Regions from separate parts of the Drancourtella sp. An12 genome, predicted to be linked through region 1. Evidence: predicted binding sites of a transcription regulator. Region 1 holds the regulator's gene; each other region holds the start of a gene.

The links. The regulator HrcA, encoded in region 1, represses chaperone genes, less so after heat shock. The targets are predictions, from matches to a motif close to TGTTAGCACTCNNNNNNNNNGAGTGCTAACA.
Region 2: a site for HrcA is predicted at 995-1,025, ahead of clpB (ATP-dependent chaperone ClpB). Genes of this name have one in related genera too.
Region 3: a site for HrcA is predicted at 926-956, ahead of B5E64_RS09045 (co-chaperone GroES). Genes of this name have one in related genera too.

The regions. Positions count from the first base shown of each region.
Region 1 is NZ_NFLO01000003.1:145,015-147,289, reverse strand. Features, by position in the region: gene B5E64_RS04770 (EamA family transporter) at 1-679, shown strand, start outside; gene hrcA (heat-inducible transcriptional repressor HrcA) at 800-1,840, shown strand; gene grpE (nucleotide exchange factor GrpE) at 1,864-2,275, shown strand, end outside.
Region 2 is NZ_NFLO01000022.1:25,890-28,164, forward strand. Features, by position in the region: gene B5E64_RS18090 (hypothetical protein) at 1-129, opposite strand, end outside; gene B5E64_RS15070 (hypothetical protein) at 123-602, opposite strand; gene clpB (ATP-dependent chaperone ClpB) at 1,114-2,275, shown strand, end outside.
Region 3 is NZ_NFLO01000008.1:15,198-17,472, reverse strand. Features, by position in the region: gene codY (GTP-sensing pleiotropic transcriptional regulator CodY) at 1-463, shown strand, start outside; gene B5E64_RS09050 (hypothetical protein) at 545-841, shown strand; gene B5E64_RS09045 (co-chaperone GroES) at 986-1,273, shown strand; gene groL (chaperonin GroEL) at 1,329-2,275, shown strand, end outside.

The DNA of each region.
Region 1 (2,275 bases):
GGAAGCCGGTACTATGACAGCCGTGGGATTTGGCGTGGTGACCGGTCTGCTTTACTGCGGGGCGTTCATTCTCCTGCAGTGGAATGTGCGGAAAAACGGCGTTATCCTGTCCTCTACCTTTATGAAGCTTGGCGTGATCGTCCCGTCTGCACTTGCAGTCCTCTGGTTTGGAGAAAAACCGGGATGGAACCAGGGAATCGGACTTCTGATTGCGGTGGTTGCCATTTTGCTCATCAATCTGGAGAAAGGAGCGGTCCGGACGGGAGGAAGCTCCAAGGCCGGACTTGTACTTCTTTTACTTGGCGGAGGCCTGGGAGATGCCATGGCCAAGTTTTATGACGCATACGGGAAAACATCCTTTGGAAGCTTTTTCCTGATGCTTTCCTTTCTTGTTTCCGGAGTAATCAGTGGTCTGCTTGTTGCACGAAACAGGGAGCGGATTACAAAAAATGAAATTCTATTTGGAGTTCTCATTGGAATTCCAAATTATTTTTCGGCCCGGTTTCTGCTGTGGGCACTGGCCGATGTCCCTGCGGTCATTGCCTATCCGACCTATAGCATTGCGGCGATGGCGGTAATAGGAGTAGTAGGAGTGATCCTTTTTAAGGAGAAACTTACGAAAAAACAGTGGACAGCGTATGGGATGGTGATCCTTGCTGTCGGACTTCTGAATATGTAGAAAGACACAAAAAAGATACAGAATCAGTGTTGACAAATGTGTGCGGGAGTGCTAAATTAGTAAACGTAGATATTAGCACTCGAAATAAATGAGTGCTAATAAGACGGAAGGAGGATCTGAATGGAATTAATCCGGGAACTGAGTGAAAGAAAACTGAAGATATTAAAAGCAGTCATTCAGAACTATCTGGAGACAGGTGAGCCGGTTGGTTCCAGAACAATTTCCAAGTACACCGATCTGAATTTAAGTTCCGCTACAATCCGGAATGAGATGGCGGATCTGGAAGAACTTGGATATATTTTTCAGCCTCATACGTCTGCAGGACGTATTCCGTCTGACAAGGGATATCGGCTTTATGTCGATATGCTCATGCAGGATAAAGAGCAGGAAGTGACGGAAATCAAGGAACAGATGCTTCAGAAGGCGGATAAGATGGATCAGCTTTTGAAACAGGCGGCGAAAGTACTGGCTAACAATACAAATTACGCCACGATGGTATCCGCGCCTGTCAGCATGAAAAACCGGCTGAAATTTATTCAGCTTTCCCAGGTTGATGAGGAACAGTTGATCGCAGTCATTGTGCTGGAAGGAAACATTGTCAAGAACCAGATCATCCGGGTTGACCAGGATCTGGGAAGCGAGACGCTTCTAAAGCTGAACATGCTTTTGAATACGACGCTGAACGGCATGTCCATCGATCAGATTACACTGGGACTGATTGCCAAGCTCAAAGAACAGGCAGGCATTCACAGCGGAGTGATCAGCGATGTGCTGGATGCGGTAGGCAATGTGATTCAGCTCGATCAGGACATGGAGATCTATACAAGCGGAGCCACCAACATTTTCCGTTATCCGGAATTATCCGACAAGCAAAGCGCACAGGAAATCATCAGTGCCTTTGAGGAAAAACAGCAGCTTTCGGAACTTGTCACCCAGACACTTTCCAGTGACACTAAGGGAATACAGGTTTATATCGGAAATGAGACTCCGGTACAGAACATGAAGGACTGCAGTATTGTGACAGCAACCTATGAATTAGGAGAAGGCATGCAGGGAACGATAGGGATTATCGGACCGAAGCGTATGGACTATGAACATGTCATGGACACACTGAAAACACTGCAGACTGAGCTGGATACGATATTTCACAAAAAAGAATAGAGCAAAAGCAGAAAGGTGGTATCCTGGTGGGAGAAAGTAAGAATCAGGAAGAAATGGTAAAAGAGGCCGTAGAAGAAGCGAAAAAGCAGGCTGAGCAAAACGGTGAGATTCCTGTAGAGGATGAAACCGCACAGGATGAAGCGGAAGAGACCGGCGCGCCGGAAAGCACAGACGGCCAGGAAGCTTCGGACGACGGCAAAGAAAAGAAGGGATTCTTTAAAAGAAAGAATAAAAAGGATCCAAAAGATGAGAAGATCGAAGATCTGACCGATAAGCTGACACGCCAGATGGCGGAGTTTGACAATTACAGAAAGCGTACTGAAAAAGAAAAATCGGCCATGTATGAGATTGGAGCAAAGGACATCATTGAGAAGATCCTGCCTGTTATCGATAATTTCGAGAGAGGGTTCCAGAGCGTTGAAGACGGAAAGAAAG
Region 2 (2,275 bases), on a different contig from region 1:
GGTTTCCAGAATGGCATCCAGTTTCTCCTGGCTCAGTGAAATGATCCGGTGGTTTGCGTCAAAATAAGTTTTTTCAGAAACCGCGTTCATGAAGTCTTCGTAACGGACAGTACGCTGATCCTTCAGCATGAGATACCAGTCCTCAATCCCCTTGATCTGATCAAGAATAATATAAGGTTCTGTCGGCAGGACGGTCGGAAGATCTGCTTCAGATCCTCCAGAGCGCCCATGGATGCGTTCATGTCATTCTGGATCAACGTATTGATGTCACGGAGCATCTTTGTCTGGCCTTCCAGAATAAACTGTTTTGTTTTCAATGTGGTGCAAAGAAGCTTGACTACTTCATAGAAACGGCGGATTTCCGCTTTGCTGGTAGGAAGGCTGAGCTTCAGGGAAATTGCATTTTCGTTTACGGAAAGCTCCATCCCTCTCGCAAGTGTTTCCGGATCATACAGAAGGGTACAGTTCCCGGTTTCACGCTCTATGAGCCGGAAATTTTCATCGGCGGTCCCATAAGACAAGCCGGACAGACGGATCACATCCTCCAGGGTCAACGGTTTTCTGAAAATAGATTTTTGACGGATCTCTACAGTTACGGACATAGGATCACCCCTGATTTCATTATACAATAAGGAAAGAAAGAGAACAATCGCAAAGCATTTCCCTGGCAGAACTGTAGTTCCGAGCGGTTTAGAACGGTTAGCTGATCGATTTTTGCTGTAAGAACCGTAGACACGGGCGATATAGTACGGTTAGCTAGCCAGTTTTCGTTAAGAGAACCGTAGTTACATACGATTTACTACGGTTACCGCTCGATTTTCGTTGTAAGCACCGTAGTCACCCGCATTTTACTACGGTTCTAAAAGAGAGTTTCCTTGACAGAACCGTAGTTTTATCGCACAGGCGGATAACTGGCGATGATCTTCTAAGTCAGGTAAGAACTAGATAGTGAAAAAGCAGGAAATATAGAAAATTGAAACGAGAAAATTCAGAAAATTAGCACTCGAGTGTTGACAGTGCTAATAAAAAATGCTATTGTTATATCGTCGATAGAACAGACAAACAGAAACTGTAAATAGATTAAGAGAATCATTCGTAAGGAGGAAGAAAGGTATGAATATTAACAAATTCACACAAAATTCTATGCTTGCGGTACAGGGATGCGAGAAGATCGCAGATGATTACGGAAATCAGGAGATCGAGCAGGAGCATCTGCTTTATTCCCTGCTGACACAGGATGGGAGCCTGATTCTGAAGCTGATGGAAAAGCTCGGGATTCAGAAAGAACTGCTGATTGAGCGTGTAGAGCAGGCGCTCAGGAAGCGTCCGAAGGTACAGGGCGGACAGCTCTATATCGGTCAGAATCTGAACAAGGTGCTGATCCATGCGGAGGATGAGGCAAAGCAGATGGGGGACGAATATGTTTCAGTAGAGCATATTTTCCTGGCACTTCTGAAGTACGCAAACCGTGAGGTAAAAGAGATTTTTAAAGAGTTCAGCATCAATCGGGAGAATTTTCTGCGGGTGCTTTCCGAAGTCAGAGGAAACCAGAGAGTAACAAGTGACAATCCGGAAGCAACCTATGATACGCTGAACAAATACGGGTATGATCTGGTGGAACGAGCCAGAGAGCAGAAACTGGATCCGGTCATCGGACGTGACGCCGAGATCCGGAATGTAGTCCGGATTCTTTCCCGTAAAACGAAGAATAACCCGGTGCTCATCGGTGAGCCGGGTGTCGGAAAGACCGCAGTTGTCGAAGGGCTGGCACAGCGGATCGTCCGGGGCGATGTTCCGGAAGGACTGAAAAATAAGCAGCTGTTTGCACTGGATATGGGTGCGCTGGTAGCAGGAGCAAAATACAGAGGTGAATTTGAGGAACGTTTAAAAGCGGTTCTCGAGGAAGTCAAAAACAGCGACGGAGAGATCATTCTCTTCATCGATGAACTGCACACGATCGTGGGAGCAGGAAAGACGGAAGGCTCCATGGATGCCGGCAATATGTTAAAGCCGATGCTGGCAAGAGGCGAGCTTCACTGTATCGGAGCCACCACGCTGGATGAATATCGGGAGTACATTGAAAAAGACGCTGCTCTGGAGCGGCGGTTCCAGCCGGTAATGGTAGATGAGCCGACAGTGGAGGATGCCATTTCCATTCTTCGTGGACTGAAAGAACGGTATGAAGTATTCCATGGTGTAAAGATTACAGACAGTGCCCTGGTAGCGGCGGCAACCCTGTCAAACCGTTACATCTCCGACCGTTTCCTGCCGGACA
Region 3 (2,275 bases), on a different contig from region 1:
CCAGGCGATTGTATCTCCGATTGAGATCGCGGGAGAACGGCTTGGAACTCTGTTTATTTATAAACAGGATGAAGAATATGAAATTGACGATATTATTCTCAGCGAGTATGGTACAACAGTAGTCGGACTTGAGATGCTCCGTTCTGTCAATGAAGAGAATGCAGAGGAGACGAGAAAAGAACATATTGTTCAGTCGGCGATCAGCACGCTTTCGTTTTCAGAGCTGGAAGCGATTATCCATATTTTTGACGAGCTTGACGGTATGGAGGGAATTCTTGTCGCAAGCAAGATCGCGGACAGAGTAGGAATCACAAGATCTGTCATTGTAAATGCGCTTCGTAAATTCGAAAGCGCAGGCGTGATTGAGTCCAGATCCTCCGGAATGAAAGGAACCTATATTAAGGTGGTGAACGACTACGTATTCACGGAGCTGGAAAAGATAAAAAAAGAAAAGCAAAAATAGAAAGGCATTGAACAGTAGGATATGCAAATAGAAGGGAGCGTCAGTATTCTGAGGCTCCCTTTTAGGAAAGGAGAAATAAAAATGTACGAGGACGGAGCTGCTGTTTTACAAATGAAAAAGGTATTTTTGAAAGATGAGAAATATAACCGGAAAAAATATATGACACGCATAAAAAACTATGATCCGCAGCAAGAAGAGATGACGCTTTACACAAGCCGGGGCGATGTGGACGAGTTTTCCCTGGATGCTGTATATGAATGTATTTTTGAAGTGAAAGAAGGCCGGTTCGGATGCGAAGGAGTCATTCGGAAACGTTTCCGCAGCCAGGAGAAGGATCAGGTTGTATTCCGGATTCAGAACGGGTTTTATAAAGTTTAAACGGACAGAATTATAAACGAATTATAAAGAATGAGAATGGATGTTGACAAATAAAATAGAGAGTGCTATTTTATTACTAGAGTGTTTTAGCACTCTAGTTCAATGAGTGCTGATAAACTGATAGGCAATGAAGGAGGAACAATCATGAAATTAGTACCATTAAGTGACAGAGTTGTATTAAAACAGATGGAAGCAGAAGAAACAACCAAATCCGGGATCGTGCTTCCGGGACAGAATAAAGAAAAGCCGCAGCAGGCAGAAGTCATCGCGGTAGGACCGGGAGGACTGGTCGATGGGAAAGAAGTGGAAATGAAAGTTTCTGTTGGAGATAAAGTCATTTATTCAAAATATGCAGGTACAGAAGTAGAGCTTGACGATGTAGAATATATCATCGTAAGACAGAGCGATATCCTCGCAGTGATCGAAGCTTAAATTCAGAGTGACAGATAATAATATTTAAAATAAACAGATTATGGAGGGATTTGAAATGGCTAAGGAAATCAAATATGGAGCAGAAGCCAGAAAAGCGCTTGAAGCAGGCGTAAATAAACTTGCTGACACAGTCAGAGTTACACTTGGACCAAAAGGAAGAAACGTCGTACTTGACAAATCATTCGGCGCACCGCTGATCACAAACGATGGTGTGACAATCGCAAAAGAGATCGAGCTGGAAGACGCATTTGAAAATATGGGAGCTCAGCTGATTCGTGAAGTTGCGTCCAAGACAAACGATGTAGCTGGAGATGGTACAACAACCGCAACCGTACTTGCCCAGGCAATGGTTCATGAAGGTATGAGAAACCTTGCAGCAGGCGCAAATCCGATTGTTCTTAGAAAAGGTATGAAAAAGGCAACTGACCTCGCAGTGGAAGAGATCGCAAAAATGAGCAGCAAAGTAAAAGACAAGGCTCAGATCGCAAGAGTTGCCGCTGTATCTTCCAGTGATGATGAAGTAGGAAACATGGTTGCGGACGCAATGGAAAAAGTTTCCAACGATGGTGTTATCACAATCGAAGAATCCAAGACAATGAAGACAGAGCTTGACCTGGTAGAAGGTATGCAGTTTGACCGTGGATATATTTCCGCATACATGGCAACGGACATGGATAAGATGGAAGCAAATCTGGAAGATCCGTATATTCTGATTACAGATAAGAAGATCTCCAATATTCAGGAGCTGCTTCCTCTTCTGGAACAGGTTGTTCAGGCGGGTGCAAGACTTCTTATCATTGCAGAAGATGTAGAAGGAGAAGCACTGACGACTCTGATCGTAAACAAACTGCGTGGTACTTTCAATGTTGTTGCTGTGAAAGCTCCGGGATACGGCGACAGAAGAAAAGAAATGCTTCGCGATATCGCAATTTTGACAGGCGGAGAAGTAATCTCTGAAGAACTGGGACTGGATCTGAAAGAGACAACTCTGGATCAGCTTGG